One region of the Nocardia sp. 348MFTsu5.1 genome, then DNA from elsewhere that is predicted to be linked to it. Evidence: riboswitches for the same ligand, from Rfam matches in the RefSeq annotation. Region 1 holds a riboswitch; each other region holds the start of a gene.
What was found. A riboswitch is a leader RNA that binds a small molecule or an ion and turns the genes downstream of it on or off. The one in region 1 is predicted to bind S-adenosylmethionine.
Positions count from the first base shown of each region.

Region 2: it holds a riboswitch for S-adenosylmethionine, as region 1 does, so the genes downstream of both, H290_RS0102815 (aminotransferase class V-fold PLP-dependent enzyme) here and H290_RS0119910 (ABC transporter substrate-binding protein) in region 1, are expected to answer to the same signal.
Region 3: it holds a riboswitch for S-adenosylmethionine, as region 1 does, so the genes downstream of both, H290_RS0106780 (aminotransferase class V-fold PLP-dependent enzyme) here and H290_RS0119910 (ABC transporter substrate-binding protein) in region 1, are expected to answer to the same signal.

Region 1 covers NZ_KB911519.1:109,916-120,354, forward strand. The annotation lists gene H290_RS0119895 (ABC transporter ATP-binding protein) at 1-1,302, opposite strand, end outside; gene H290_RS0119900 (ABC transporter permease) at 1,302-2,204, opposite strand; gene H290_RS0119905 (ABC transporter permease) at 2,197-3,201, opposite strand; gene H290_RS0119910 (ABC transporter substrate-binding protein) at 3,204-4,817, opposite strand; SAM riboswitch class I at 4,836-4,924, opposite strand; gene H290_RS0119915 (NtaA/DmoA family FMN-dependent monooxygenase) at 5,020-6,423, opposite strand; gene H290_RS0119920 (LLM class flavin-dependent oxidoreductase) at 6,420-7,502, opposite strand; gene H290_RS0119925 (LLM class flavin-dependent oxidoreductase) at 7,499-8,605, opposite strand; gene H290_RS0119930 (LLM class flavin-dependent oxidoreductase) at 8,648-9,790, opposite strand; gene H290_RS0119935 (LLM class flavin-dependent oxidoreductase) at 9,787-10,439, opposite strand, start outside.
Region 2 covers NZ_KB911509.1:590,823-601,261, forward strand. The annotation lists gene H290_RS27650 (helix-turn-helix transcriptional regulator) at 1-723, shown strand, start outside; gene H290_RS30065 (hypothetical protein) at 729-1,202, opposite strand; gene H290_RS0102805 (alpha/beta fold hydrolase) at 1,399-2,208, shown strand; gene H290_RS0102810 (SpoIIE family protein phosphatase) at 2,205-3,398, shown strand; gene H290_RS0102815 (aminotransferase class V-fold PLP-dependent enzyme) at 3,399-4,598, opposite strand; SAM riboswitch class IV at 4,686-4,798, opposite strand; gene solA (N-methyl-L-tryptophan oxidase) at 5,054-6,184, shown strand; gene H290_RS0102825 (glutathione S-transferase C-terminal domain-containing protein) at 6,187-7,089, shown strand; gene H290_RS0102830 (LLM class flavin-dependent oxidoreductase) at 7,098-8,273, shown strand; gene H290_RS0102835 (GNAT family N-acetyltransferase) at 8,270-8,974, shown strand; gene H290_RS0102840 (DsbA family protein) at 9,054-9,713, opposite strand; gene H290_RS0102845 (DUF559 domain-containing protein) at 9,927-10,439, shown strand, end outside.
Region 3 covers NZ_KB911511.1:71,658-82,096, forward strand. The annotation lists gene H290_RS27985 (hypothetical protein) at 4-615, shown strand; gene tilS (tRNA lysidine(34) synthetase TilS) at 627-1,577, opposite strand; gene H290_RS0106750 (zinc-dependent metalloprotease) at 1,574-2,602, opposite strand; gene dacB (D-alanyl-D-alanine carboxypeptidase/D-alanyl-D-alanine-endopeptidase) at 2,587-3,897, opposite strand; gene H290_RS0106760 (inorganic diphosphatase) at 4,087-4,575, shown strand; gene H290_RS0106765 (MarR family winged helix-turn-helix transcriptional regulator) at 4,675-5,154, opposite strand; gene alc (allantoicase) at 5,304-6,329, shown strand; gene H290_RS0106775 (hypothetical protein) at 6,375-6,869, opposite strand; gene H290_RS0106780 (aminotransferase class V-fold PLP-dependent enzyme) at 6,866-7,675, opposite strand; SAM riboswitch class IV at 7,706-7,821, opposite strand; gene H290_RS0106785 (DedA family protein) at 7,889-8,524, opposite strand; gene H290_RS0106790 (O-succinylhomoserine sulfhydrylase) at 8,580-9,788, opposite strand; gene H290_RS0106795 (rhodanese-like domain-containing protein) at 9,826-10,239, opposite strand; gene H290_RS27990 (DUF4878 domain-containing protein) at 10,236-10,439, opposite strand, start outside.

The DNA of each region.
Region 1 (10,439 bases):
CCGCTGCCCACCGGACAGCTGGGCCGGATGCCGGGACAGGTACTTGTCTCCGAGTGCCACCTGATCGAGCAGCTCGCGCACCTTTTCGCGGCGCTCACCCGAGGTGCCGACTCCGAACGCCTGTAGCGGCTCGCCGACGATCTTGTCGATCGTCAGCTTGGGATCGAGTGACGCATAGGGATTCTGGTGGACGAGCTGGACCCGGCGGCGCAGCTGGCGTAAGTCCTTGCCGCGCAGCGCGGTGATCGGCGCACCGTCGAATTCAACGACACCCGACGATGCGGTCTCGAGGCGGGCAGCGATCCTGGCAGTGGTCGATTTGCCCGAACCGGATTCGCCGACAAGTGAAAATGTCTGTCCTCGAGGCACATCGAACGTCACGTCGTTGACCGCGGTCAACGCGGCGCCACGCCCGATCCGGAAGGTCTTGGTCAGGTTGCGCACCGACAGCAGCGCAGGGCCTTCGGCCGCCGTGCGAGGTTTGCGTGTGGTCACACCGGATACTGCGGTCATGCTCGGGGCGGCAGCGAGGAGCTTTTGTGTGTACTCGTGCTGCGGATTGGTCAGAACCTGATGGGCCGTACCGGTTTCCACGATGCGGCCTTCACTCATGACCACGATGCGATCGGCGCGGTCGGCCGCGACACCGAGATCGTGCGTGATGAGCAGGACGGCGGCGCCGGTCGCGGCAATCCGTTCGTCGAGATGGTCGAGGATGCGGCGCTGCACGGTCACGTCGAGGGCGCTGGTCGGTTCATCCGCGATGATAAGTTCCGGCTCGCAGGCCAGCGCAATCCCGATCAGAACCCGTTGCCGCTGCCCACCGGAGAGATCTTGTGGATACTGCTTGACGCGCAGCTCCGGATGATCGAGACCCGCCTCGGTCAGGATTCGCAGCGCCTCCACTGCGGCGGTGCGGCGGTTCGCCCGCCCATGGATGCGCAACACCTCACCGACCTGTTCGCCGATCCGCGTCACCGGATTCAGCGAGGTGGTGGGATCCTGCGGCACCAAACCGATGTGCGCACCGCGGATCTTTTCCAGTGCCCGGTCGCTCGCGTTGTCGATGCGGTCACCGTTGAATGTGACCGTGCCGGAGGTGATCTTGCCCGTACCCGACAGCAGGCCGATGACGGCCTGCGCGGTCGTCGACTTGCCGGATCCCGACTCGCCCACGATCGCAACGACTTCGCCGCGCGCGACATCGAGGTCGATCCCATCGACGGCGGTGACGACATCGGGGCCGGAACCGTATTGGACGCGCAGACCGGAGAGCCTGAGCAGAGGTTGCGGATCGGTCATCAGTGTCCATCCCGATTCAGTTGATGTCCGATGCGGTGAGCGGAGAGCACCACCGCAATGATCACGAGACCGGGCAGTGTGGTCATCCACCAGGCGACGGCGAGGTAGTTACGGCCCTCGGCGATCAGCGATCCCCATTCCGGCGTCGGCGGTACCGCACCGAATCCGAGGAAGCTCAGGGCGGACACCGCCAGGATCGCCATACCGAACTCGACTGCCGCCAGCGAGATGACCGGCGCGTACGAGTTGCGCAGGATGTGCCGGAACAGGACGGTGGGCCAGCGGACGCCGGAGGCAAAGGCGGCCTCGACATAGGTGGCCCGACGGACCCGCAGAACTTCCGAGCGCGTCACCCGGGCAAAGCCCGCGACCATTGCAATGCCGACGGCGATGGCGACGTTGATCGTCCCGAAGCCGAGTGCGGTCACCAGGGCCAGCGACAGCAGCAGTGCCGGGATCGACAGCATGACATCGACGAGCCTCATCAATCCGGCGTCGAGGATGCCGCCGATGGCTCCCGAGACCAGACCCACCAGGGTACCGACGACCAGAGCGATACCTACCGCCACCAGTGTTGCGGTCAAAGACAGTCCGGACCCGTGTACCACTCGGGTGTAGACGTCGCGGCCGATGTTGTCGGTACCGAACCAGTGCTGAAGGCTCGGTGCCTGGAACTTGTCGGCCGGTACACCCTTCAGCGGGTCGCCACTGGCGAAGACCGAGGGGAACAGCGCGAAGCCGATCACGAGGAGCACCACGATGACCGACAGTGCCAGCACCGCATTCTTCAGGACGGCACGGATACCGAACCGGCGCGGCGCCGGATGCTGTTCGATCTCGAGACTCGTTGGCGCGGCTTCGGCGTCGCGGATCTCGTTCTCGGCGAGTATGAGGTCAGACATGTGCGGCCTCCACATCGGTTCGGCCCGCGGCCGTCTTTTCCGGTTCCGGGGACTTCTTCTTCCGGGTGTTCCCGACGATCCGCGGATCGATGAGCGGATACAGCAGGTCGACGATGAGGTTCACCAGGACGAACACGAGCGTCGACATCACGACGATGCCCAGCACCACCGGAATGTCTTGGGCCATCACCGATGTCTGCGTGAGCCGACCGACGCCCGCCCGGGAGAAGACCGTCTCCACGACAACCGCGCCGGCCAGTAGATTTCCGATGAGCACACCCGCGATGGTCAGCGCCGGAATGCTGGCCAGCCGCACGACATGGTGCGTCACGACCCGAAACCTGCTGGCTCCCTTGGCCTGAGCTGTTTCGACATAGGGTTGCCGCCAGGTGGTACCCATACTCGACGCCAGCACCTGCGCGAGCACCGCGCCGGTGGGGATCGCCAGCGTGAGCGCCGGCAGCACCAGGCTGGAGAAGCCCTTGTCGCCGAATGCCGGAAAAATGTGCAGGTTGAACGAAAACACCTGCAACAGCATCAGACCGACCCAAAAAGTCGGAATCGCGACACCGAGTGGTGGCAGCGCCTGCAACGCGGTGCGCAGCCACTGCGCCCGGCTGTAGGTGGTCGCGAACGCGATGAGCGAACCGAACAGCACGGCGAGCACCAATGCTCCGACCGCCAACTGCAGCGTGCTCGGCAGCGCGTCCGCGATCGCGGTGGTCACCGGCTGCCCCGTCGAGATCGAGGTACCGAAGTCGCCACGGACGGCGTGAGACAGGGAGGTCCAATACTGCGACAGAAGCGACTGGTCCAAGCCGTAGCGGGCCTGCAGGTCCGCTACGGCTTGCTGATCCACCGGCGATGCCGAATTACCCTGCACCGCAATGCTGACCGGGTCAGACGGCAGGATGAACAGGATCCCGAAGGCGATGGTGAACGACGCCCAGAGAACGCCGATCGCCTGCAGCACCCTCAATCCGACATACCGGTACATGATCAGTTCCCGGAGATCCAGGTGTCGTAGAACGCCAGTCTCGCGGATGCATCGAACTTCACGTCCTGGGTATGCGTGGCCGCGCCGATGACCTGTGACAACTCGACGGTCGGGAGCCACAGACCGTTCGAGATGATCTGCTCCTGGGCGGTGGCCAGCAATGCATCACGCTGGGCCTTATCGGTCGCGGCCAGCTGGCCGGTCAATGCATCGTCGAGTGCGGGGATCGGGCCGCGATGGTTCAGGTTGCGGCCGGTGAGTCCGAAGCTGGTGCGCAGGATGTCACCATCGGCGCGCGTTGCGTTGTAGTACACCGCGTCGTAGTCGCCACTGCCCTGCAGGGCTGTGAACTCCGGAGTGGAGACGAGTCCGAGTTTCAGATCGATACCGACGGCCTTGAGCTGCTGCTGGACCAGTTCGAGGATCGCCTGGTTACCGGCGAAGACGGCGCTGAAGGTGAGGGTGAACGAGAGCTTCTGGCCGTCCTTCTCACGGATGCCGTCACTGCCTTCGACCCAACCTGCGGCATCGAGGATGGACTTCGCCTTCTCCTGATCGAACGTCACGTCAGAAGAAAGATCCTTGTACCCGGGGGTGTTTGCCGCGAGCGCGCTGGTTGCAACCTTGAAGTCGGAGTTCAGCACGGTGTCGATGAGCTCTTGCCGATTGATCGCCGGAATGATCGCCTGCCGCACCGCGGGGTCCGTCAGGACACCGCGGGTGACGTTCGGCTGGAATCCGAAGGTCACCCCCGGGTTCGGCGTGGTGAGGATCTGGCCGCCGGCCGCCTCGATCTGCGGGGCATCCTGGGGCAGCGCGTCACTGACCGCGTCGAGCTGATCGGAAGCCAACGATCCGGTGCGCACACCCGATTCGGGGATAACCGTGAAGTCGATGCGGTCGAGGTACGCGTCGCCGGTGTGACTGAAGACGGGAGAGCTCCAGTTGTAGCCGACCCGCTTGGCCAGGGAGACCGACCGGTCCTGCTGCCAATCCGCGTACGTGAACGGTCCACTGCCGATGTTGGTACCGGTGCAGCGCTCCTCAGCGGTCTTCGCGACGGTGGCGTCGGCCTGCAGACCCAGCTGCGAGGTCGACGTCGCCTGCAGGAACTGGGCGTTGGGTGAGCTGAAGTCCACCTGAGCGGTCAGCGGGTCGACGACGGTCGTACCGGTGTAGCCGGAGAGATAGCTACCCGCCAGAGCGGCCTTGGCCGCACCGAGGGCGATGATGGCGTCGAAGTTCTTCTTGACCGAATCAGCCGTCACCGGGGTGCCGTCACTGAAGGTGACGCCATCCTTGAGGTGGAAGGTGAACGACTTGGCGTCGGGGCTGATGTCCCAGCTCTGCGCCAGCCAGGGGGTGATCTCGCCCGTCTCCGGATTCTGGTCGGTCAGCGAATCCACCACCTGGCGGGTGACGTAGATCGTCTGGTTGCTGCCGCCCTGCGTCGGATCCGAGCAAGTCGGAGCCTGGGACAGCCCGTACCGCAACGTGCCGCCCGGCTGTGCGGGACCGGCGTCGCCATCGGTGCCCGATGCATCGGAGCCACAGGCACTGAGCAGCGAGGCTGACATCAGTGTGGCGCCGACCACGGCGAGTAGCGGGCGGGACATACGTGCCTTCATTCGTTTCCTCCATTGATCCTGGCGGTAGCACCCGCCGCTGAGGCGGGTTGCTGCGGCGTCCTGAAGCCAGGTCTCTCGGCCGCTCTGGATGGTCGTGAGTCTACGGCGGGCCCGCAACCAACTGTCAATTCATCGACAGCGATAAACCGTTGCGTACCAGCGTCTTCGGTAAAAATCAGACGAGTTAAAACTAGCCCGCCTCAGCGTCGGCGCCGACGCTGTGATGTCTCGATCGCACCGGCGGCAGCTCCAGGTGTTCGCGCAGTGTGCTGCCGGTGTAGCGGGTCCGGTAGGCCCCGCGTTCCTGCAGCTCGGGGATCAGGAGATCGACGATGTCATCGAGACCACCCGGGACGATGTACGGCGAGATGTTGAGCCCGTCGATGGCACCGCTGCGCACGAAATGGATGAGTCGTTCGGCCACCTGGGCGGGTGTTCCGATCCAGCCACTGCGGGCCGAGGTCTCGATCGCCAGTTGCCGGATCGACAGGTTCTTTGCCTCGGCGAGCGCCCGCCACTGCGCAGCGATCGCGTGCGGGTCCTTGCCGTCGCGTGCAGCACCGCGGGTGACCGAGATCGGCGCGGCCACCGGGTCGTCCGTCGGCAGTGGTCCGTCGGGGTCCAGGTGCGAGAGATCACGACCCCACACCTGCTCCACCAGGGACAAAGCGGTGGCGCCGCTGTACTGGCCCTCACGGACCCAGCGAAGCTTGTCCTCGACCTCCGACTCCTTCTCCGCGAGCACGACCTCGCTGCCGGGAAGGATCCGCAGCTCCCCCGCCGCTCGGCCGGCTGCACGCAGCCGGCTTCGCATGTCGGTGGCAAAGGCGAGCGCGTCGTCGAAATCGCTACCGTGCGCGGAGAAGATCACGTCGGCATAGTTCGCACCGAAGTCACGACCCTGCGAGGAGTCGCCGGCCTGGAACAGCACCGGGTGGCCTTGCCGACTCCGCGGAAGCGTGGGCCTCAAGGAGATGTCGAACTGCGAACTCGACTGGGAGACATGGTTGATCGCGCCCTCACGTGACCATCGCGCCGAGTCGGCATCGGCGATCGCGTCGTCGGACCATCCGTCCCAGATCGCCCGGGCCGTGTCGATGAACTCGCCGGCGCGCTGGTAGCGCAGCGCGTGGTCGAGGAAACCGCCGCGCCGGAAGTTCTCACCGGTCCAGGCGTTGTCGGTGGTGACGACGTTCCAGCCGGCCCGTCCACCGGACAACAGGTCCAGACCCGAGAGACGACGCGCAAGGTCGGCGGGTTCGTTGTATGTCGAGTTCTGGGTGGCAACCAGACCGATCTTGCTGGTGATGCCGGCGAGCGCAGCAAGTTGCGTGATCGCGTCGGGACGTCCGGCGATGTCGAGATCGAGGATCTTGCCCTGCTGCTCACGCAATCGCAGGCCTTCACCGAGGAAGAACGCGTCGAACAGTCCACGTTCGGCTGTCAGCGCCACGCGTCGGAAGGTCTCGAAATCGATCTGCGATGCGCTCGCCGGATCGGACCAGATCGTGTTGTGGTTCACGCCCTGGAAGAACACCCCGAAGTGGACGTTGGCGTCCGGGCGGGCGTAATCGTTCGAAGAACTCCTGGTCATTGCGCTCCCAACAGGTTTGCCGGACGGTCGAGTCCGAGGTGATCGCGCAGGGTGGCCCCGATCAGAGGGCGCGACACGACGCCGCTCTCGATGAGGGGCGGCAGCACCGAGCGCGTAAGGGTACGCAGGTCCTCGTCGAGGACCAGCGGATGGATCCGGGCTCCGTCGGCGACATCGGCGAGCGAGGTCAGCGCAGCGACCAGTTCCGTCGGCGTTCCGCTGAAACCGAAGCTTCCGGCGGGGAGGTCGTGCGGCGTGTGGGCATCGAGGTCGGCGATCCGCTGTGCGGCGGTCGCGGTGTCGAGGTCGATCGCGACGTACACGTCGACGATCACCCTCGCGGCGCCGGCTGTTCGGGCATCTTCGACGGCGGCCCGGATCTCGGCCGGCGACGTGCCCGAGACGATGGCCACGTCGATCAGGTCGGCAGGCACCTCACCGGGGCGACCGAAGACCACAACCCGGCCCTGTGGTGGCCGGGGAACAATCGATGGGCCCTTGACCGAGAAGTTCTCCCCTTCGAAGTCGACGTAGTGGAGTTTGGTGCGGTCGAGGAACCGTCCGGTCGCATGATCACGTATCACGGCGTCGTCGTCCCAGGAGTCCCACAGAGCCTGCGCCACCCGGACCGAATCACGCTGATCTGCTGCATATTTCGACTCTGACGGCACCGGCACACCGAAGGCGGCGGCAGCCTCGGGTTCCGGACTTCTCGCCGTGATCCAGCCGGCGCGACCACGCGACGCGTAATCGAGCGTCGCGAGCTGCGAGGAGGTGTGGAACGGTTCGGCGAAGGTTGTCGAGATCACCGGCACGAGACCGATTGTGCTCGTGGTGCCGGCCACGAACGCGGCGCGGTTGACCGCGTCGATCCGGCCGGCGATGTCCGGACCATCCGCCGGTCCGATGGGTGAATCATCGAAGGAGGCAAAGGTGAAGCTGGCGTTCTCCGCCGCCGCGACCACGGTCCGGCTGCGGGCTCCGGTGAGCAACTGAGCCTGTGTGTGGTGCGCCCGGCGCCATGCTGCCGGGTGGTAGCCGTCGCCGTCTACCTCGATACCGAGGACAAACCCGCTCATGCCACACCCTGGATCTTCTTGTCGCGCTTGGCGACTTCCTCACGAACGATCGGGATGACATACCGGCCGAAATCGATGGCGTCGTCGAGCAGGTCGTAGCCGCGGGCCGACAGGATGTCGATTCCGAGGTCGTAGTACTCGAGGAGGGCCTCGGCGACGGTCTCGGGTGACCCCACGAGTGCGTTGGAATTGCCGCCTCCACCCGTCGCCTTGGACGTGGCCGTCCAGCCCGCCTTGCCGAAGCGATCCACCGAATCTGCGATGGCCAGCAGACGCTGCGAACCGGCGTTCTGCGGTGCCGTCAGCGACAGCATGCGCGAGAAGACGGGATTGCCTGCAACGCGGCCCTTGATCTGTTCGACGATGGATTCTGCTTTGCGCCAGGCCAATTCGTCGGTGGGGGCGATGATGGGCCGGAAGGCGACCTGCAGACGCGGTCGCGGCTTACCGGCAGCCTTCGCCGCGGCGGTGATCGAGGCGATCTGCTCCGCGGTGTTCTCGAGCGGCTCACCCCACAGCGCATAGATGTCGGCTTCGGCGCCACCGACGGCATAGGCCGCCTCAGACGAACCACCGAAGGAGATGTTGGGCCGGGGCTGTGCGACCGGGAAGATGTCGGAGACGAAGTCGTTGAACTGGTAATGGGTGCCGTTGTGAGAGAACGGTTCCCGGCTGGTCCAGGCCTTCTTGACGATCTGGATGTACTCCCTGGTCCGGTCGTACCGTTCGTCCTTCGTCAGGAAGTCGCCCTCGCGCTGCTGCTCGGCGTCGTTGCCGCCGGTGATGAAGTGCACCGTGACCCTTCCGCCCGAGATCTGGTCGAGCGTGGCGAAGGTCTTGGCGGCAAACGTCGGATACGAGACATTCGGGCGATGCGCCAGCAGGATCTGGATGCGATCGAGGTGGCTGACGATGTACGACGCGGCAGCTGCCGGTTCGGGGGCCCCGGAGCCGTAGGCGAAAAGGATCCGGTCCCAGCCGAAATCTTCGTGTGCGCGAGCAAGTTTGAGCGTGTACTCCTTGTCGAAGGAGCTGGCGGTGGTGCGTGGCCGGATCTCGGTGGCGTCGTTCGTGCCCGCGATGCCCAGGAATTCTACTGGCATGTCGTTGGTCCTGTCTTCAGATGAAAGTGGAACGAGGAGCGATTACAGGCCCCACGCCTTGGCGAGCAGTTCATGCGATCGGAGTCGGTCCTCATGACGATGGGTGACCGAGGTGATCACCAGTCCGTCTGCGGCAGTGAGCTTTTGCAGCGCTTCGAGTCGCGCGACCACGGTCTCCGGGCCACCGACGAACTGCGTCTCGACACGATCGGCGACGAGAGCGAATTGTTCGTCCGACAGTGGGGCCACCGTCGCGGGGTCCGGATAGGCGATGGCGCCGTGCCCACTGCGAATGCTGTACACCCACTGCGGAAATGACGACGCGAGTTCTTTCGCGGTCGCGTCATCGTCGGCGACCACCACGTCGGCAGACACCACCACGTGCGGTTCGGCGAGCGTGGCGGACGGAACAAAAGCCTCCCGATAGGCCTGCACCGCTTCGAGAGTGGTCGACGGGGTCACGTGATAGTTGGCCACGAAGGGCAAACCACGCGAGCCGGCCACCTGGGCGCTCTGGCCCTTGCTGGTGCCGAAGATCCACAACTCCAGACCGGCGTTCTCCCCTGGGCTGGCATGCAATTCGACGCCGGACGGCGTGCGGTACGTCCCGGCGATGAGCGCTTCGATGTCGGCGACCTGGTCGGTGAAGTCGGGGGGCTGCGCTCCGGGTTGGGTCAGCACCTCGGCCATCGCGGCCAGCCGCGACGCCTTCAGCAACACGGACAGGTCGAACGGCGCAGGCACGATCACACCGTCGATCACCTCACGCTGACGGTCCGGGGCGGTCGGTGATGGTGCCGAACCCGCCTTCTGCGCTTCGGACCGGCGTTGACCCGACCGTCCGAGCCCGAGGTCGAGCCGGCCAGGGTGAAACGCGTCGAGAATGCCCCACTCCTCCACGACCGACACCGCGGTCCGCTGACCGACCTGAACGGCCGCAGACCCCACTCGAATGGTGGAGGTCGCGGCAGCGATCTGCCCGACGACCACGGTCGGTGACGAACTCGCGACCGCCACAAAGTGGTGCTCGGCCAGCCAGTATCTGGAGTAACCCCACAACTCGGCGTGCTGGGCGAGGTCCACCGAGTTCTTCAACGCCGTCGCCGCATCCGATCCTTCGCTGATCGGCGAGAGGTCGAGTATCGACAGCGGCACTCGTGAGGACGCGGAAGTCGACGTGGTCATGTCGGGACCGCTACCCGGGCGGGCGCATTGATGGGCCGGCTCGGGATCTCCCGCCGCAGAACCGGTGCGATCTCACTCTGGAATAACTCGAGCGAATCGCGGTGTTGTGCGTCGGTGAGCCCGCTGGCGTCGGCGTGCAGGTGCATCACTTCGTGCCCGAACTTCTCGTGATAGCGCAGCACCTTGTCGATCACCTGTTGCGGACTGCCCAGCAACAACGAACTCCGTTCGATCGCGTCCTCGAGAGTCGGGAAGACAAGTGGCAGCCCGAAAGACCCGATTCGCGCGACCGTGGCGTCGAAAAGCGGACGGTAGGTGTTGATCGCGTCCTGCGAGTTCTTGGTCGCATAGAAACCGGCCGAGCCGGCGCCGACGAGGGCCGCCGCCGGATCGTGGCCATAGGCCGCCCAGCGCTCCCGGTAATAATCGATCAGCTCCGCGTAGGGCTCGATCGGGTTGGTGACGTTGGCCGAGAACAGCGGATCACCGTAAGACGCTGCGAGATCTACTGATTCGCGACTGGTCGCGCTGCCGTGCCAGATCCGGATCTGCTTCTGCAGCGGCCGGGGCAATGCCTCGGCCTCGGTCAGCGATGGGCGGTACTTCCCCTCCCACGTGACGGTGTCGTTCTCCCACAACTGCCGGAAGA
Region 2 (10,439 bases), on a different contig from region 1:
CTGAGCGAGTACTCGGTGGATCTGTGCGGCCTCTTGCCGATCGGCGAAATATGGGTGGCCGCCGCACGTCTGCAGGTTCTCGACGAGTTGGCTCCGACCCTCGAACAGTTGCAGGAGCTGTTGTCGAACCTCGGCAATCCACCATCGTGGTCGGCATCGATGCACTGGTACGGCGTGCATGCCGCGATCGCCGGCGACTCTCCGTCCGAACTGGTTCCGCATGCGCAAGCGCTCGCCGAGGCCGCCCGGACCAGTCCCTATGCGGCCACGCTGGCACGTGCCGGACGGGTCTGGATCCACATGCTCGGCGGGAACATCGATCCGGCCGATGTCGAGACGGCCGCCCGCGGGCTCGCCGACGTCGGTCACAGCTGGGACGGGTCGCGCCTGGCCAGCCAGGCAGCCCTCTACTCGTCGGACTCCCGGGTGGCCTCGACGATGCTGCAGTTGGCCCGATCCCTGCGGACGCACCAGAACCCCGTCACCGAGACCAGCGATGCGCCGGCACCGCAATCTCCGGCGGCACAGCTGAGCGAGCGTGAACGTGAGGTCGTGTCATTGCTGTTGCTCGGCATCACCTACAAGGACATCGGCGACCGGCTGTTCATCTCCGCCAAGACCGTCGAGCATCACGTCGCCCGCATTCGACGCCGGATCGGCGCGAACAGTCGCGCGGAGATGTTGTCGGTGTTGCGAGCGATGCAGGCTGATTCAGAACCCTGATGAGCTCACGAGAGAAGGCGGCCCGCGTCGTCGCGATCCTCGGACGCGGCGGCCTGGATCTGAAACCGAATTTCGTCGGTCATCCTGGATCTCATCAGACCGATCTGAAGTACCAGCGACACGTCTCCGTGGATGTGGGCACCATCGACAGCCAGCTCGAGCAGTCCCCCGCGCTCCGCCGAAATCGCGTCACAGAACCCATCGGTGACCACGGCCGGGACGACGTCAGCAGACAGCTCGTCGAACCCGCGCACGACCTGCCCGACCACATCGGTGACCGGGAAGACCGACTTGACCTCGGCCACCACCGTGACAGCGATGCCCGCGATGAGGGTGATGGACGATCCCGGAGTCAACGGTTCAACGACGCCGTCCTGGACCAGCCGGGCACGTCCGAGGCTCACCCCGGAGAACAGCTCGTCAACAGTCCTCGGACCGGATTCGCAGACCCAGGTCGCGATCGCACTCGCCTTAGCCATAGATGCCCCATCGATTGTCAGCGGTTCGCATCTTCAAAATTACGACCACCGACCACGGTCGGGCACGAGTAGCGGACTACTCGATTTCTGAGGCGGCAATACCCGGTATCCCGATGATGGTGGCTTCTGGTGGACCCCACCTGGGGTTTTGTTCACCAAAATCCACCGAATTCGCAGAAGTGCGAGAATGAAACACGTGGATACCCGTGCGAAGAACAATGTGAAGGTCGTCGGCCGCGAGGACGGCCCGACGATCATGCTGGCCCATGGTTTCGGATGCGATCAAAGTATGTGGCGTCGGGTGACCGAGCGGTTGGTGTCGGACCACCAGGTGGTTCTGTTCGATCATGTCGGTGCCGGTGCCTCGGACCCCGCCGCGTGGGATGCCGAGCGCTATTCGACCCTCGATGCATATGCGCAGGACGTCCTGGACATCGTGGCGGAACTGGATCTGCATGACGTGGTGTTCGTTGGCCACTCCGTCGCGGCGATGATCGGTGTGCTCGCCGTCGCCGAGGATCCCAGCCGGTTCGCCGAACTGGTGTTGCTGACCCCGTCGCCGCGTTACCTCGACGATGAGTCCGATGGTTACAAGGGCGGATTCACGCGCGCCGACATCGATGAACTCGTCGAATCCCTGGAGAGCAACTATCTCGGGTGGTCGGCGGCGATGGCGCCGAACATCGTGGGCAACCCCGACCGACCAGAACTCGGCGGCGAGTTGACCGACGCCTTCTGCCGGACGGACCCAGCGAGAGCGCTCGCGTTCGCCCGCGCCACGTTCTTGTCCGACAACCGGTCCGACCTTGCGCGCGTCACGGTGCCCACCCTCGTGATCGAGTGCGCACGCGACTCCCTGGCCCCGCGCCATGTCGGCGCCTACGTACATGAACAGATCGCCGGCAGCGAACTCGTCACGCTCGACGCCGGTGGTCACTGCCCCCAGCTCAGCCACCCCGAGCCAACCACAGATGCCATCGTTGCCTTCGTCGACCGACTTCGATGAGCAAGTCGCACAGCGACATCTCATCGCAGAACGTACTCGACGAAAGTCTGGAAGACCTGTACGAGAATGCACCGTGCGGCTATTTCTCGACATGGCCGGACGGGCGCATCGCGAAGATCAACACCACCCTCACGACGTGGCTGGGGTATGACCGACAGTCCCTGCTGGGCAGACCTGTCACCGATCTGCTCACCGCCGGTGGCCGGATTCACTACGAAACCCACTTCGCGCCACTGGTACAGCTCGAGGGCGTACTGAGCGGAATCACCGTCGATCTCGTCGCGGCAGACGGTCGCCGGCTACCGGTTTTCGTCACCGCGAACGTGAAGGCCGGTGCGGACGGAACCGCCGCGCTCATCCGCATCACGGTTCAGGATGCACGTGACCGGCGCGAGTACGAGAAACAGTTGCTCGAGGCACGTCGTCACGCCGAACAGGAACGTGCGCGAGTGGAGGTGCTCGCCACGACCCTGCAGCGCTCACTGCTCCCGCCCTCGCTCCTGCCTCCGGAAGGCATGGACGCAGCGGCCTACTATCACGCGGCATCAATTTATGACGTCGGCGGCGATTTCTACGACATGTTCGCCCTGTCGGATCGCAAGTCCGGTTTCTTCCTCGGTGACGTGTGTGGAAAAGGAGCCAGTGCAGCAGCGGTGACCTCGCTGACCCGCTACACGCTGCGCGCCGCCGCCGTGTACAACGACGATCCGATTGCTGTTCTGCACAACCTGCACACCGTGCTGCACGAGAATCACCACGAGGACGACCCGCGTTTCTGCACAGTGATATTCGGTGTGCTCACCCGCCGCGACAACGGATTCGATGTCGAACTCGCGAGCGGAGGACATCCGCCGGCCCTGTTGCTCACCGCCGCCGGCGAAGCCCAATATCTGAGTACCGAGGGCGGGCAACTCGTCGGTATCCTCCACGATCCCAAGTTCGTCTCGACACACGTTCACCTGGCACCCGGTGACACGCTCTTGCTCTACACCGACGGACTGACCGAGGCGAGGATCGGACCAGGCCCGGAGAGGTACGACGACAACGGCGCACTGCTCGAGTTCGCGGCGGCGCACGCGCCGACCTCCGCCGAGCAGATCGTCAAGGATTTTAACGCGTTGCTCGACAGTTTCGGCGCCGGACTGGAAGACGACACCGCCCTCATGGCGCTGGGTGTGCCGCTCAGATAGTCACAGAGCGCGAAGGGCCGCCAGGAGAAGGTCCACGTCGGCAGAACTCGAGCCGAGGCCCAGACTTGCCCGCACAGCACCTGATCCGTGGCCCAGCCGGTCCAGGAGCGGGTGCGCGCAGAATCGCCCGTCGCGCACACCGATGCCGTATTCCGCCGACAGGTGGGCCGCGACCTCGGCGGCCTGATGACCGTCGACAACAAAGCTGACCACGCCGACGGCATCGGTGCTGTCGGCGAAGATCTTCAGCGTGTGCACGCCGGGGATCTCGGACAGTCCATCGCGCAATTGCTCTGTGAGCGTTGCCTCATGGGAAACCACAGCATCCCCGAGGGACTCGATTTCGACGCACGCGGCGGCAAGCGCTGCCGCTCCCAGGACGTTGGGCGAGCCGCCTTCATGGCGGGCCGGCGCGGGCGCCCACTTCACGTCGTCAGCGGTCACGTTGAGCACCGCACCGCCACCGGCCAGGTACGGATCTGCCGCATCCAGCCAATCCCGAAGTCCGACAAGTACTCCGGACCCGAATGGTGCGTAGGTCTTGTGCCCCGAGAATGCGAGGTAGTCGATTCCGGTGGCGGTGATGTCGACCCGGCGGTGCGGAACCAATTGCGCACCGTCGACTGCGATCCGGGCACCGTGGCGGTGCGCGATCTCCGCCAGCTCACCGATCGGCAAGATCTCACCGGTGACGTTGGACGCGCCGGTGACCGCGAGCAGGACTGCGCGGGTGTCTTTGAGCGCGGTCTCCACCCGACTGATCGTCGCGGCCAACGTATTCGCGCCACGGACGACATGAACGTCATTCCACGGCAACAGGTTTGAGTGGTGCTCCAGGTCGAGCACCACCACCTTTCCCGGCACACAACGAGCCAGCAGGTTCAGGGAGTCGGTGGTGTTCCGCGTGAAGATCAGACAGTGCTCGTTGCCGGCACCAACAAAGTCCGCAACCTGCCCTCGGGCGGTTTCGTAGGCCTTGGTGGTCACCTGGGATGCGTATCCGGCACCCCGGTGGACGCTCGAATAGGTCTGCAGCAGCTGCGAGATCCTCTCGACGACGCTGCACAATGCCGGCGCACTCGCCGCGTAGTCGAAGTTGACGTATCGAGTGGTCGAGCCGTCCCTCAGCGGTGCCTGTGTGTCCGAACCCTCAATCGCAGCAAGGGCTTTGACGGAATGATCAAGTGTTGTAGTGCTCATATCTCACACCTCTTCCGGTGTCAGGGATACCGCACGCACTGAGGAACGAACCTGCCGATACGGCAGTTCGACAACTCGGACGTGTGGGGTCCGCGCTTGCCTGCTCGGGATCGAACAGGCCAGGTCCTCACCCGGAGCACCCCGCCGCGAAGGAGGGTTGCTGACCAGCAAGCCGGGGCTATGCGCTGGCACTCATGACCGACGCTGACGCTAACAGACTTTCCCGGCTCAAGTCCAGATACGAATCAATTAACTTCCCGGTGATCGAAACCCCACTCAGTCATCGGCTTTAAGCCGACCCGTGAGTATCGTTCTGTCAACAGTTGAAGTTCAGAGCCCGAGCATGCCCTCTCCCCGGCCGCTCGTATTTCTCGGTCGGCCACTCGTCGACGTTTCGAACTCCAAGCGGCGGCTTCCTCGAAGCGCCGCACGAACAAGAGAGCAGGCCGATCCGCATGAGCGCGACACGTGTCGACACCGTGGTGGTCGGTGGCGGTGCGATGGGTTCGGCCGCAGCCTGGCAACTTGCCCGCCGTGGCGTGGAGACCGTTCTGCTGGAACGCTTTTCACCGGGCCACACAAACGGGGCATCGCACGGCGCTTCGCGGATCTTCCGTACGTCGTACGCGGACCGCACCTACGTCGAGTTGGCCCGCGAGGCCGAAAGGCTCTGGACGGAACTCGAGCACGAGTCGGGGTCTGACCTGCTCACGGTCACCGGCGGCGTCGACCAGGGCGCGGCCACTCACCTCGCCGGCATCGCCGGCACCCTCGCCGAACTGGGGCTCCCCCATCAGTGGCTCGATGCCGCCGAGGCCGCGCAGCGTTGGCCCGGAATCACCTTCGCCGGCCGCGCGTTGTACTACCCCAACAGCGGTCGACTGCATGCCGACGATGCCGTGCACGCACTGCAGCGCAGCGCGGCCGCTGGTGGAGCAGAAGTCCGACACGAATCGCGGGTGATATCCATCGACGTCAGGGACGACAATTCGGTCTTCGTCCGCACCGACGATCACGAGTATGTGGCTCGCCGGGTGGTCGTCGCGGCCGGCGCATGGGCATCAAAGCTGTTGACCGGCATCGCGCCACTGCCCGCGATCACCGTCACCCAGGAGCAGCCCGCACACTTTGTACCGCGCGATCCGGACGCCAGTTGGCCCAGCTTCGGAATCCTGCACGATCCGGATGGACCCGATGCACCCGAGTTCGGTGGCGTGTACGGATTGTCCTCAGGTGCCGAAGGTGTCAAGGTCGGCTTCCACGGAACCGGTCCAATTGTCGACCCCGATCGCCGCGATTTCACGGCCGAACCACGGCAACTCGCGGCCCTACAGGACTACGTCCGGCGCTGGGTGCCGGGCGTGGACGCCGACGCTCTGACCCCGATCAGCTGCACGTACGCCACCACACCCGACTCCAACTTTGTCATCGACCGGTCCGGTCCGGTTGTTGTCGCGGCCGGATTCTCCGGGCACGGCTTCAAGTTCGTCCCGGCCATCGGCCGCCTCCTCGCCGACCTCACCGTCGACAAGGACGCGCCCGCACTGTTTTCGTTCCGTTCCCACTCCGCAGAGAAGGTTGTTTGAACATGTCGAACTACGCCAGTCCAGTCGATACCGAAACCTACGGCGAGTACACGATCACTCGCGCGCCGGACGACACCCGCCCCGTGTACCGATTCACGGGTCGCATCAGCGATGACGGTTCCACGCCCTATCCGGCCGAATCCGGGCGCTATCACGTCTATTCCGGGTGGTTCTGCCCCTGGGCGCAGCGCGTCACGCTCGTGATCGAATTGGCGGGCCTGTCCGATCTGGTGAGTGTCAGCTACGTCGCCGGTGGTCGCGACGCCCGCGGCTGGGGCTTCCGTGAAAGTACCGGCCCCGACCCGGTCAACGGCTTCACGCTGCTGCGCGATGCCTACAACGCGACCGAACCCGGCTTCGACGGCCACGTTTCGGTTCCGACCCTGTGGGACCGCACCACCAAGCAGGTGGTGAGCAACACGTTCGACACGCTCGACGCCGATCTCGCGACGCAGTTCCGAGGTCAGGTCACCAGCGAGTTCGACCTCTACCCGGAGAACCTGCGTGCGCAGATCGACGAGCTGGAGGCGTGGTTGCGTGCCACCGTCAACAGCACCGCCAACGTCGCCACCGGCACCGGTCCGGCCGCCGAAGAAGCGGCAACCACGGTGTTCGGGGCGTACTCCGAACTCGACAGCCGATTGGCCGACAGCCGATTCCTGCTGGGCGACAACGTGACCCTGGCCGATGTCCGGCTCTGGGTGACGCTGGTCCGTCACGACGCCGCCGCCGCCAGGACCGGGACCCGGCGCCTCTCGGACTTCCCGAACCTGTGGCGCTACGCCCGAGACCTGTACTCCTTGGACGCATTCCGCGTCACCACCGATTTCACATCCTTCGGTGCATCAGACGCCGTGGTCGACGACTGGAAGTCGCCGATCACGTCATCCGCATCAGCCCACTAGGAGTTCGGATGGCTGCGCCCATTCCATTGTCGGTCCTCGACCTTCTGCCACGTTCGGCCGGGTCGGACAACACCACCGCTTTACGCAACACGATCGACCTCGCCCAGCGCACGGAGCAATTCGGATACGCCCGGTACTGGTTCGCCGAGCACCACCTGAACCCCGGGGTCATCGGTTCGTCGCCCGCCGTGGAGATCGCACTGATCGCCGGATCCACTTCGACGATCCGATTGGGTTCGGCCGGAGTGCAATTCGGTCATCGGACGCCGCTCGCAACGGTCGAGGAGTTCGGCCTGATCAATGCCCTGTACCCGGGCCGCCTCGACCTCGGGATCGGACGGTCGTTCTCCCGGCCCGAACCCGCGTCAGGTGTGGAGTCAGGATCGGTGACCGAAGCAGCTGCGAAGAACTACCTCGCAGCACGCGGTGGCGGCGCGCACACCGAAGACACCTACACGTCCAACGGGCTGTTGATCCCCAAGCAGTACAACACCGCCGGCATCGTGACGAGTCAGGCGATCACCCACCTGCTCGACCTGCTCCAGCAGCCCGGCGCGTACGCACCCGGCTACGACAAGCAGATCTCCGAGGTGCTCGCGCTCCTCGACGGAACCTACGTCAGTTCGCAAGGACTTCCCGCCCACGCCGCACCGGGCGAGGATTCCGATGTACAGGTCTGGATCCTGGGAGCTTCCGGCGGTTCGAGCGCCGCGGTGGCCGGCGCCAAGGGTTTGCGTTTTGTCGCCAGCTATCACCACAGCCCGAGTACCGTCATCGACGCGGTAGAGGCCTACCGCGCCGCATTCCAACCGTCCGCCGATGTCCCGGAACCGTACGTGGCAGTGTCGGTGGACGCGGTGGCCGCCGAAACCGATGATGAGGCAATCGAATTGGCCAGCGGCTACGCACCCTGGGTCCGAAGTATCCGCCGCGGCGAGGGCGCCATCCCGTTCCCGTCTCCGGCAGAAGCTGCTGCCTTCGATTGGACGGACGACGACCGCGAGCTGGTGCGCGACCGGGTTCTGACGCAGTTTGTCGGATCTCCGGCCACCGTCGCCGACAAACTCGAAGTGCTCCGCGATGCCACCGGCGCCGCCGAGATCTCGATCACGACCATCACCCACGACCACGAGGCACGGGTGCGCTCATACGAACTCATCTCGAAAGAATGGAACGGCAGATGACAGCGCAGACCACACCCGATACCGATGTCCTCGACAATGCCATGTGGGAGAGCATGATCGGCGCTCACCTGCATCTGAGTGAGGGCACCACCCGGGCGCGCCGTTACCTTCCGACGATCTCGCCATTTGTGGGCGTCGGCGACCTGAGCGATCAACAGACCTGGGCCGACCTCGTCGAATTGATCGGTCCCGGAGAGCAGGTCGCATTGCCGGTGGAGGTGTCCAACCTGCCCGACGGCTGGGAGGTTGTGACGAGCGGCCCGGGCGTTCAGATGGTTGCCACCGAAACACTGAGGCCACGGCCCGAACCCGAGGCGATAGTGCTTGGGGCAGAAGACGTTCCCGAGATGCTCGAGCTGATCGACCGCACCAAGCCCGGCCCCTTCGCCCCCGAAACCTACCGACTGGGAACCTATCTCGGCATCCGCCGTGAGGGCCGGCTCATCGCGATGGCCGGTGAGCGTCTCCATCCACCGGGGTGGACCGAGATCAGCGCGGTGTGTACCGACGCAGAATACCGCGGCGAGGGCCTGGCAACCCGACTGGTTCTGGCTGTCGCCCACGGGATCTACGCCCGCGGCGAGACTCCGTTCCTACACGCCGCAGCGAACAACACCAACGCGATCGAACTCTACAAACACCTAGGCTTCCGGCTGCGGACCAACATCACCTTCACGGTGGTCCAGTCCCCCGGCCTCTGATCCCGGTACCGCGCACACCCCGTCGACACAGACGGCGCCTTCAGAGTCGCCGACGAGTTCGAACGGGGTGTGCGGGGTTTCAGGCATTGGTGGACTCTTCTGCCCGGACCTTGTCGAGCACTCCGGTGAACGTCTCTGCCGACTGTGCGCCGGAGACGCCGTACTTGCCGTTGATGACGAAGAACGGGACACCCGAAATGCCGTACGCGCGAGCCTGATTGATGTCGGCATCCACCGCGTCGGCGTACTCACCGGATTCCAGAACCTTCAGCACCGCGTCCCGGTCGAGTCCCACGTCCGCGGCGAGATCGGCGAGGTCTTCGCTGCGGCCCACGTGACGGCCCTGCTCGAAGTACGCCTGGAACAACCGCTCCGCATACTCGAGTTGCTTGCCCTGCGCCTTGGCGTAGTGCAGGACCTGATGTGCCTTGAGCGTCTTGGTGTGCAGAACCGCGTCGTAGTCGAAATCGAGGCCGACCTCGGCAGCGATCCCGGAGACGTTTTCCAGCATCTGCTGCACCTGCGCAGCATCTATCCCCTTGCGCTTCACCAGGAAATCCACCGACGACCCGGCGAAGTCCTCCGGCGTATCCGGGGACAATTCGTAGCTGTGATACGTCACCTCGACGTCGTCACGGCCTTCGAACTCAGCCAGACCGGCCTCGAACTTACGTTTTCCGATGTAGCACCAGGGGCAGGCGATGTCAGACCAGATGTCGACGGTGATGGGTGTAGGCACTCGAAGTTCAACAACCACATGAGGCAGGCCATTCCCGCCTGTGCCTCGTTGCACACAAGTCCATCCAGGACGTCACATCCGGCCCTCGATTGCGAACTTGTGTGCACCCGCGCCCGCTGACGGCCTGTGCATCGTCCGCGAACTGTGGATAACCGTGCTCGCCGATGTCCTCCGCTCGCCGAATCGTCCGCGTGCGCAGACATCGTGTTGGCCATGGGAGATGTTCACAGTCGCGAACAGCTGCTGGCCTCCGGGATGAGTCGCCGCGAGCTGTCGAAGCTGCACCGAATATTGCCCGCGATCTATTCGACGAGCGAGCCCGACTATCTCGACCGGTGTCGAGCCGTCACCTTGTGGAAGCCGGCCGCTGTGATCAGTCACTCGTCCGCGGCCTGGCTCTGGGGGCTCATCGAGGGAGAACCGACGCTGGTCGAGGCGACCGTGCCGCCGAAAACGCAAGCACGAGGCCCGAAGTGGGTCGTGCTGTATCGCCGCGAGGTAGACACGACACTGGTGCGCAAGGGGTTCCCCGTCGTTCCGATCGAGCAGTGCCTGATCGATGTCGCGACCACTATGGATCGGCCGGCTCTGGAAGGGCTGTTCGACGCTGCGATAGGTACACGGGTGGATTGGCGTGCGGTCGCACGAATGTGCGAACGGTCCCCGGGCCGGCACGGCATCGCCGCCGTCAGGGAACAACTACGCACCTGCTGCCCGCTGACACGG
Region 3 (10,439 bases), on a different contig from region 1:
CTCATGAAACGCAGAAATGGAATCATCGCACTATTCGCAGCCGCCGTGACCACCGCTGGATTTATCACGGCAATTCCGGCAAATGCCGCGCCTGCGCCCACCGATATCAATTACCACGCCGAAATCGTGGGCGGTAACCAGGTCGTAGTGACCACCGACATCGGTTCATTGCGAACCAACAACGATCAGCTCGAGATCGTCGACGCTGCCGGCCACGTGGCCGCCACCGTTCCCCTCTTCTTCAACCTCGAAGGCCGGCAATACCCGATCGCGGCGAACGCGAACGGACGCACGGCCACACTCACGCCGGCCGTCGCGCCGGCCGCGACGCCGGTCGCCGCAGCGACCACCAGGGAAGACCGTGACCTCAAGGCTTTGGAGAAGCTCGGTACTTATGTGTCGGTGTCCGTGGCGATCGGTGGTCTGGTCGGCACCATCATCGGTGCCGTCCTGGGATGTGTGATCGGGCTGCCAGCCGCCGGAGTCGGTTGTCTCCCGGGCGCGGTCACCGGCGCCGGGATCGGCGGTGTCCTCGGCACCATCGCAGTAGGCGGACCCACCCTGATCGGCGCTGCGGTCGAGTACTTCAACACGATCAATTCACCGTTCCCGTGATCTGACGTAGCTCAACGGTTGCGGCGCTCGACCACAAGTCGGGCGCCGCGTCGCGTCACCTGGGTCCGGAACTGCGGCCTGCCGCCAATGGCCACGGCCCCCTGGCCCCGCCACCGCATGACCAGCGCATCCACCGCCTGAACAACGGGTTCGGTCGGTTCTGTGGCGCCCTTGGCGAGTAGCCAGCGACGCAGCAGCCGGAGCCGGATGGCACCGGGCAGCACCGCGAGGTCGTCACAATCCACCTGATCGGTATCGACCAGCGCGGCATGGTCGTCGACCATCCGTTCCACCACGTCCAAGTCGAGTTGCAGGTGCCGCGCGGTCCGTGCCAATGCCTCGGCGACGCCCCCGGAGAGCACCTCGTCGAGCAGCGGCATCACCTCACGTCGCAAGCGGACGCGGGTGAACCGCGGATCCCGGTTGTGCGGGTCCTCGTACGGGGTCACGTCCAGTTCGGCGCATGCCGAAACCGTCGTGGAACGTCGCACGTCCAGAAGGGGTCGCCCGAATGGCGGCGCCCACGGCCTCATCCCGGCCACCGACCTCGCGCCCGAGCCGCGCGCGAACCCCAGAAGGACGGTTTCGGCCTGGTCGTCGAGTGTGTGCCCGAGGAGGACGGGCCGATCAGCGCGGTGGCTGTCGAACGCGGCATAGCGGGCTCGCCGGGCCGCTGCTTCGGGACCACCGCCACCGGTCACGTCGACCCCGACAACCACCGGCCGCGCACCGAGTCCTTCGGCCACCGCCGCAGCCTTGCCGGCGACCTCGGCCGAACCTGGTTGCAATCGGTGGTCGACGATCAGTGCCCGCACGTCGAGCCCCGCCCGCACCGCGGCCGCGGTCAGCGCCGTCGAATCAGGACCGCCGGACAGCCCCACGCACACCTGCGGATCATCCAGATGCTCTCCGGCGAAAGCCTTTACGGCCCTGGTGATCTCGGAGATGGCGCTCGAGGTCACAACACGCGGTCGATCCACGCCCGCGGGGTCTCGATCTCGGCGGGCAGCGGCATCGTCTCCGGCCCGGTCCAGATCGCGTTGAAGCGCGTCATGCCAACCGTCCCGACCACCTCGTCGACAAACGCCTTGCCCCGGGTGTACTGGGCGATCTTCGCGTCCATGCCCATCAGCGTGCGCAGCAGTCGCTGAACGGGGTTGGTGGGCTTGGCCCGCCGCTTGTCGAATGCCGCGCGAATACGGTCGACGGTCGGCACTTTCGCCGGTCCCACCGCATCCATCACATGGTCGGCGTGCCCTTCGAGCAGCGTGCCGAGCATCATCATCCGGGTGAATGCCTCGTATTGCTCAGGGGACTGAAGGAGCTGCATCGCGCCCACGATGCCCTTCTCCCGCGGCAGGTCGCTGCGCAGCGCGGCGGTGATCCGACCGACCATCTCACCTGTGGACTCGGCGTCCTCAGACGTGAGCTCCTCGACATTCGACTGCATGTAGTCACGTAGCCACGGGTTCGCCGAGAACTGCACCCGGTGGGTCACCTCGTGCAGGCAGACCCAGAGCCGGAAGTCCGCCGGAACCACCCGCAACCCACGCTCGACCGCGATGATGTTGGGGGTGACGAGCATGAGCACTCCGTCATTGCCACTGATCGGGTCCGGTGTGAACGGGTCGTACTGACCCAGGATCGCGCCTGACAACAGTGCCAGCAGTCCACCGGCCTGCACACCCGCGATCCGGCCCATCAGCCCGTGGTCTTCGTCGGGTTCGTCGGAATCGAGCATCGCCGACAACGACAGCGCCGCGGCTTCGATCCATTCACCGCGGTCGAGGACCCGGGCCGCGGGCACCGGAAGTCCATCGGCCAGACCGGTGATCTCCCGTACCGGCGCCTCCGAGGCCATCGCCGACGCCGCGAGCTCATTGCGGGCGGCCTCTGCGGTGTACGCGGTGGTCAACGGACCCGGCCGGGCGATCTTCTTACCCACCGTCGCGGCCAGGCTCCAGTCGATGCTCATCGACAACCGCATTCCCGCAGGGCCACAGCAACGGCGTCAAGCGCGGGCCTGGCCTCCGTCGGACCTGTTCCGTTGGACATCAAGGCAAAACTCAGCACGCGACCTTCTCTCGTCTGCACAACACCGGCCAACGCGCTGGCGACCGTCAGTGTTCCGGTCTTGGCACGAATCCATCCGGCGCCGCTGGAGTTCTCGAGAACAAAACGCTCCGAGAGGGTTCCGGTGGCACCCGCCACGGGCAGCATGTCCAGGAGTGGCCGCAGTTTCGGCTGCGCCGTCCCGGCTCCTGCCACGAGCACCTTGTCGAGCAATCCGGCCGAGACCCGATTGCCCTCGGACAGACCGCTGACATCCTCGAACACCGCGCCATTCAGGTTGAACCCGTTGTCGCTCAGGGTCTTTCGGACCGCATCGATGCCTCCGGCCAGTGAGGGCCGGCCGCCGATGGCCTTGGCGATCTCGATGGACACGGTCTCGGCGAGCACGTTGTCGCTGGCGCGCATCATGTCTCCGAGTCTGGTCAGCAGCGGCGTCGATGTCACGGAGGCGATCACCGGGGCGCCGGCCGGTGCGGTTCCCGAGCTCACCGGGTTGTCGACGCCGAGTGCAGCGGCCAGGGCCGATCCGGCAGCCAACGCCGGTGTCGCGGTCCGTGGCGAATCGATCTCCAATGGCTCCACGCGCCCGGAATCGGCGATGAGTGCTTCGATCGGCGTGATGTTGCCTCCGGCGATGTCGACCGGGTCCCAGCTCGCCGCCATCGTCGGGCCGGTGAAGGCGCTGGTGTCGACTGCCACCGAGGTGACATCGATTCCCGCTTTCTTGATCTGATCGGCCAGCGCGGCGATCCGCGGAGCGTCGGTGAAGAACGTCTCCTCGCCTTCCGGCTGCACGGACAGCGTCGGGTCGCCGGCGCCCACCAGGATCACCTGCCCGCCGCTACCGGCGACCACGGTGGTGGTGATTCGCTGATCATGCGGCAGCGCAAGCAATGCGGCCGAAGCGGTGAGGATCTTGATCGTCGACGCCGGCACCATCTGCTGGTTCGGGGTCTGCGACCACAGCGTCTGCCCGGTGATCGCATCGGAGACCTCGCCCGACAGGTCTCCCAGCCCCGGGTTCGCCAGCGCCTCGGCCAGACCCACGCTGATCCCGGCCGTCGTCGGCATCGGCGCATCGGCGGCCACCGGGTTGACCCGCGGGACCAGCGAGACCGGAGACGGCTGCGCCGAGGCACCCGCGGGGACACTGTCGGCCCGCTCGTCGACACGAAATGCGATGACCAGCACGATCGCTGCCACGATGATCAGCACAACAACGGGAAGTAGCGTCCACAAAAGCCCTTTACGTCTTCGCGAACTGCCTGGCACCAAATACCTCCGGTCGAAGTTCTTGCCGCTCGCGGCGGGCCCAGGTCTCCACAGTATCGTTGAGTCGATTTGCTGACCGGCTAGCCAGCACACATTCAGTGGGCAAGAACATACGAGGAGTACAACGTGGACTTCGACGTCACGATTGAGATCCCCAAGGGACAACGCAACAAGTACGAAGTGGACCACGAGACGGGCAAGATCTATCTCGACCGGTACCTGTACACATCGATGGGTTACCCCGCCGACTACGGCTACATCGACAACACCCTCGGCGAGGACGGCGACCCCTTGGACGCCATGGTCCTGCTCCCCGAGTCGGTGTACCCCGGCGTGATCGTCCGGGCCCGCATCATCGGCATGTTCCGCATGACCGATGAGGCCGGTGGCGACGACAAGCTGCTCGCGGTGCCCGCCGGCGACGTCCGCTGGGATCACATCCAGGACATCGGCGACGTCTCCGACTTCGAACTCGGTGCGATTGCTCACTTCTTCGAGCATTACAAGGACCTCGAGCCCGGCAAAGAGGTCCAGGCCGGCGGCTGGACCGGCAAGGCCGACGCCGAGAAGGTCGCACAGGAGGCCATCGACCGCCTCGCTGCACAGCCGCACTGACGCGGACGGAATCGGGGCTGATCAGCCTCGCGAGAAAGGCCCGGCCCGCATCTGCGAGGCCGGGCCTTTTCGTTCCAGGGACTCAGCCGTTCGGAGAGCTCAGCCCTTGCCGCTGCCGGCGGGCATGGCGTTGTACTCGATCAGGCTGCGCTCCGCGGCATCGACGTATCGCCCGAGCAGCCTGGTCAACGTGTCCAAGTCGCCGTCGTCCCAGTCCGACAGCATCTTCTGCAACTCCTCCGAGCGGCGGATCTTGAGTTCGGCGACCCGCTTCGCACCGGATTCGGTCACCACGAGGATCGTCGCCCGGCCGTCATTCGGGTCGGCTTCGCGCCGGACATATCCGAGCTTGACCAGTTGCGCGACATGCCGGCTGATCGTCGAAGGGTCGCTGAACAATGCCTCGGCGAGCTCGCCGGAGCGCGCCGGAGCCTCATTCAGGCGGAACAAGCAGTGATACGCTGCCGTTTCGACGACTTTGTCGGCGGTACGCCACCGGGTGGTCGCCAACCGCTCACGGATCCGCAACTGCCTCGCAAGGACCTCCATGAAGTCCACAATCTGATCGTCTCGCGACATAATCCTTCTCAAATTCAACGAGTTTCTGTGTGCAACTAGTTGTCACGTGAAAGTATGGCCCGCGCCACAGTGCTTATGCAACATCGGTGCCGGGAAGATCGGTTCAGCCGAGTCGCACCCAGCCTGCCGGACCACTAGCCTAGGAAGTCGTGACTCCATCGCCGCCGAACTCGCGCCCCCATTTCACTTCGATGCCCGACCTTGCTCTACGCGCTCTCGGCGGAGCGGTCCTCTGGACCAACGACGACCTCTTCGCAGAGTCCCAGAACCTCATCAAGACGCCCGACGCCGAGTATCAACCGGCGACGTTCGGACACAAGGGCCAGATCTACGACGGTTGGGAAACCCGGCGTCGACGGGAAGCCGGTGTCGACCAGGCGATCATCCGCCTCGGGGTTCCCGGCGTCATCTACGGCGTGGTGGTCGACACCTCCTGGTTCGTCGGTAACTATCCGCCGTACATCTCGGTGGAAGCCGCTGCAGTCGAAGGCATTCCGACCACGGACGAGCTTCTCGAGGACACCAAGTGGCAGACGATCGTCGACCGCGTCGCGGTGAACGGTGATACCCGCAACCCGTTCCGGGTGGATTCCAAGGAACGTTTCACCCACGTACGGCTGTCGATCCATCCCGATGGTGGCGTGGCCCGGTTCCGGGTGCACGGTCGTGGCGTCCCCGATCCGAAGTTCTTGTCGTACGGCCACTTCGACCTCGCCGCGCTCGAGAACGGCGGCATGATCACCGCTTGCTCCAACATGTTCTACGGCTCGCCGAACAATCTGCTGATGCCCGGTCGGGCCCGCACGATGGGCGAAGGCTGGGAGACCTCCCGCCGCCGCGATGACGGAAATGACTGGGTCCAGGTGAAATTGGCCGGCGAGTCGACGATCGGCCTGGCCGAACTCGACACCAGCTACTTCCTCGGCAATGCGCCGGGGTCAGCGATGATTCGTGGCCGCGACGGCGACGACGGTGAATGGTTCGAGGTCTTGGGGCGCTCGCCACTGCAGCCCGACACCCGCCACCGGTTCCTGGTCGAGACCGATCGGCCGATGACCGAGGCGCGCCTCGACATCTTCCCGGACGGAGGCATGGCCCGGCTACGGCTCTACGGTTCATTGACCGAGAGCGCCCGGGCCGAGATCATCGATCGCTGGGAGAACGGCGAGAGCTGATGCGCCCACCCCTGCCACGCCCCGGATGCGGCGTGGCGGGGGGAATCAGGCTGCGGCGGCCCGTTCGAGCAGTCCGGGCAGCACCTTCTCGGCGATGAGCTGGGCCGAGCCTGCGCCCTGTCCCTGATCCAGGGGACGCAGGATGACCGCGTCTGCGACCTCTGCGGCGTAGATGTCGAGGATCAGCGTGAGCAGGCCATTGGCAGTGCCCACATAGCGAACGGTGTCACCGAACCGCGACTCCCCCAGACGCAGGAGCTCGGCGCGAGCGGTGGCCGCATCGTCGGCGATCACCACGTCGATCTCCAACGCCACCACCAGGTCGGCGGGATCGTCGCCCAGTTCCTGCCAGCCGGCACGCAGCGCAGCGCGTTCCTTGATGCCACCCCTCAGTTCCGGCTGGCGGATCCGGCGGACCACCGAACTCGGTGCCTCGGTCGGACGGGGCCCACTCCAGGCGAGCGGATGGTCGTCGCCGTCAATGGCAACCAGCAGCTCCGGACGCGTTCGGGGAGCTTGGGCGCGTCGGTTTTCGGTCATGACTTCTCCTGCTCAAAAACGTTCTCTGCGAGTGAGTTCAGTTGCCTGGCGAGCTCGTCGATGCCGGTTCCGGCATCCCAGCGGAGGACGACGGGCCGGCGATGGCCCGACACGGCCAGCGAGGCGATGCCCACTCGGTCGCGGGCATCTGTCCACAGGTGCAACCGGCGGATTCCGGGAAGCCGATCGATCTCGGCATCGAGCCAGTCGGAGCAGGCCTGCTCATGGAGCCCGACCCATTCGTAGCCGAGGTCGGAGACCAGCTGCCGGGGTGGAAGGACGATGTTGATCTCGGGCGCGGCGTCGTCACTTTCCGCGAGCCAGTCGGAACGACCGACGACAACGGCCGGTCCGGCCGCGGACGGTCCGGACAACACCAGGTAGTCGATGCCGTGGCTGGTGAGATTGACTGCGCGCCGGGAGACGATGTCACTGCCGTCGACCAGGAGGCGCGCACCGCGACGATGAGCGATCGCGGCCAACGCAGGCAGCGGCAATACCTCACCGGTGGCCGGTGCCACCGCAGGCACGATCACGAGGGCCGCCGGCCGGCGTGCGAGTTCGCTGTCCACGGCGGCCAGGGTGGTCGTCAGATCGATCTGCGCGGGCACCACGCGGCGAGAAGGGGCTGCAGTGGTGGCGAGGTCGGCAGTCAGATCGAGGGTCAGGATTTCGCCGGGCGCCGCGGCGGCGACCAGTGCGACGGCCTCGGGGTAATCGGCCGCGAAAAGAACCCGGTCGGTCGGGCGGGCCTTCACAAATCGCGCGATTTCTTCCCTGAAATCACTGGTGGAGGTGCTTGTCACCCGCCATCCCTTCGGAACAGGACTCTGGGGAGTCCGCGCTTGCCGCCGTCCGAACAGACCGCGGCCAGGTTGTCACCCGGAGCACCCCGCCGCGAAAGGAGGGTTGCCGGTCAGCAAGCCGGGGCTTGTCGCTGACACTCATCACCTACAACCACATTGCCGGGCCGCTGATTTCCATGTCAACTATCAAGCCTTTTAAACGCGGCATGAATGTTAATCCGTGCTGGCAGCGGTGTTTTGTGATCTGTTCCGGTTCCTCCACCACCGAAAGCCGAAGTAGCCGGCCAGCGAGACACCGGCGGCGAGCGCCAGATAGAACAGCAGATTCGCACCGACCGTCTCACCGAGTGCATAACCGGTCACACACACGACGATCACCCAGAAAACGCCGCCGACGACGTTTGCGAAGAGATATTGGCGGGTGGGCATCTGGCTCATCCCGGCCACGAACGGGGTGACCGTGCGGACGTATCCGATCCAGCGCGCTCCGACGACCGTGGCGACCCCACCGTCGCGGATGAGTGCCTCGGCGCGTGCCCAGCGTTCCTCCCCGACCCAGCCACCGAATCGGGACCCGGTGATGCGGCTACCGGATCGGCGCCCGAACCAGTAGCCCGTCGAGTCCCCCATGACCGCCGCAACGCAGGCACCGACGATCAGCCAGCCGATGTTGGTGTCGCCGATGGCCGCTGCCACCGAACCGGCCAGCATGACGGTCTCACCGGGCAACACCAGCCCGAGGAGCAGCGCGGCCTCCCCGTAGACCACCCCGAACACGACGAGATACACCGCCCAGGGCGGTGTCGACTGCACGATCGAGATGACCCAATCAGCGAGAGAGTGAAGCATGTGCGCTCCAATCTCTCCTGCCCGGCCAGCGTTCGGCGGGCATTTCTATGCCCGGTTAGAGGGCCTGATCCAAATCCTTCAACAGATCGTCGACACCTTCTAGTCCCACCGACAGACGCACCAGCGAATCGGACAAACCGATCGCCGCCCGGCCTTCGGGCCCCATCGCGCGATGGGTCGTCGTGGCCGGGTGGGTGATCAACGACTTCGAGTCCCCGAGATTGTTCGAGATGTCGACGATCTTCAGTCCGTCGAGCAATTCGAATGCGCGGGCCTTGCCGGATACCGGACCGTTGTCGGCGAGTTCGAACGTCACCACGGTGCCGGCGCCCGACATCTGCTTCTTTGCAAGTTCGTGCTGTGGATGTGATTCCAGGAACGAATACCTCACCGAGGCAACCCGAGAATCGGCTTCCAGGAACTCGGCGATGCGCAGAGCCGAGGCGGTCGAATGGTCCACCCGCAGCCGCATCGTCTCGAGGCCCTTGAGCAGCGTCCAGGCGTTGAACGGACTCAACGCCGGCCCGGTGTGCCGCATCAGCGTCTGCACCGGTCCGTCGATGTACTCCTTGGTACCGAGTACCGCTCCGCCCATCACACGGCCCTGTCCATCGATGTGCTTGGTGCCCGAGTACACGATCACATCGGCACCGAGTTCGAGTCCACTCTGGAGCAGCGGGGTGGCAAAGACGTTGTCCAGCACCACTTTCGCACCGGCCGCGTGTGCGAGTTCGCAGACGCGCTCCACGTCGACCAGGGTCTGCATCGGGTTGGACGGGGTCTCGAAGAACACCGCGTCGGTCGGCTTCGACAGTGCCTGTTCCCACTGCTCGAGGTCTTCGCCGTCGACGAAGACGGTCTCGACGCCCCAGCGCGGAAGGATCTCGTTGCACACCACAAAGCACGAACCGAACAGGCTGCGTGCGGCGACGAGCCGGTCACCGGCCTTGAGCAGGGCCCCGAGTGCCACGAATACCGCTGCCATACCGCTGGCCGTGGCAAAGCATGCCTCCGCGCCCTCGAGCTGACGGAGTCGCTCCTGGAACATGGCGACGGTCGGGTTGCCGTACCGGGAGTAGACGAATCGTTCATCTTCGCCGGTGAACGCGCGCTCCGCGGCGGCCGCGGACGAGTACACGTACCCCGAGGTCAGGTACATGGCTTCCGAGGTCTCCTCGAAGCCGGACCGCATGAGTCCCCCACGCACGGCGAGGGTGTCGGGCGAAAGCCCCTCGGGCAGGTTGGCGTTCAACTGATCCTCCATAGCGCGGTGTTGATCCTGATTGTGAATGTGATTGTGGTCACGATTGGCGCCATGGCAGGCCGGTTGCCTTCCATCCGACCGCACCGCGATGTCCGGCGGGGTCGATGGCACCCTCGAATCCGTCGAGAACGTTGTATGCCTTGGCGACCCCGTCTGCGGTCGCGGCCTCGGCGGCACCGATCGAGCGCTGGCCCGAGCGACACAGAAAAACCACCTGCTGATCGTCGGAGACCCCCGCTTCGCGCAGCTGCCCGACGAAGTCAGTATTGCGGGCACCGTCAGGGAAGCTGACCCACTCGATGAAGACCGTCTTCTTGGAGACTCCGGACAGGTCCGGCACGCCCACGTAGCTCCACTCGGCCTGGGTTCGACAGTCCACCAGCACCGACGTCGGATCCTCGGTCAGGATCTTCCAGGCCTCTTGCGGGGTCAGGTCGCCTGCGTAGCTCATGCGCACACCTTCCAATTGCCGTTCTCGTTGACCAGAACGATAGGGGTGATCTTGGTTTCGCTCTTGTGTTCCCGGTACCAGTGAACGTTGGCAGTGGCCCGATCGCCGTTGACGACGGTCTCCGAGATGTTGCTCACCTCGATCTTGCCGTCGGCATCACGCGCGTCGCGGTTCTCGGAGGTGAACTCCTCCTGGGTCGG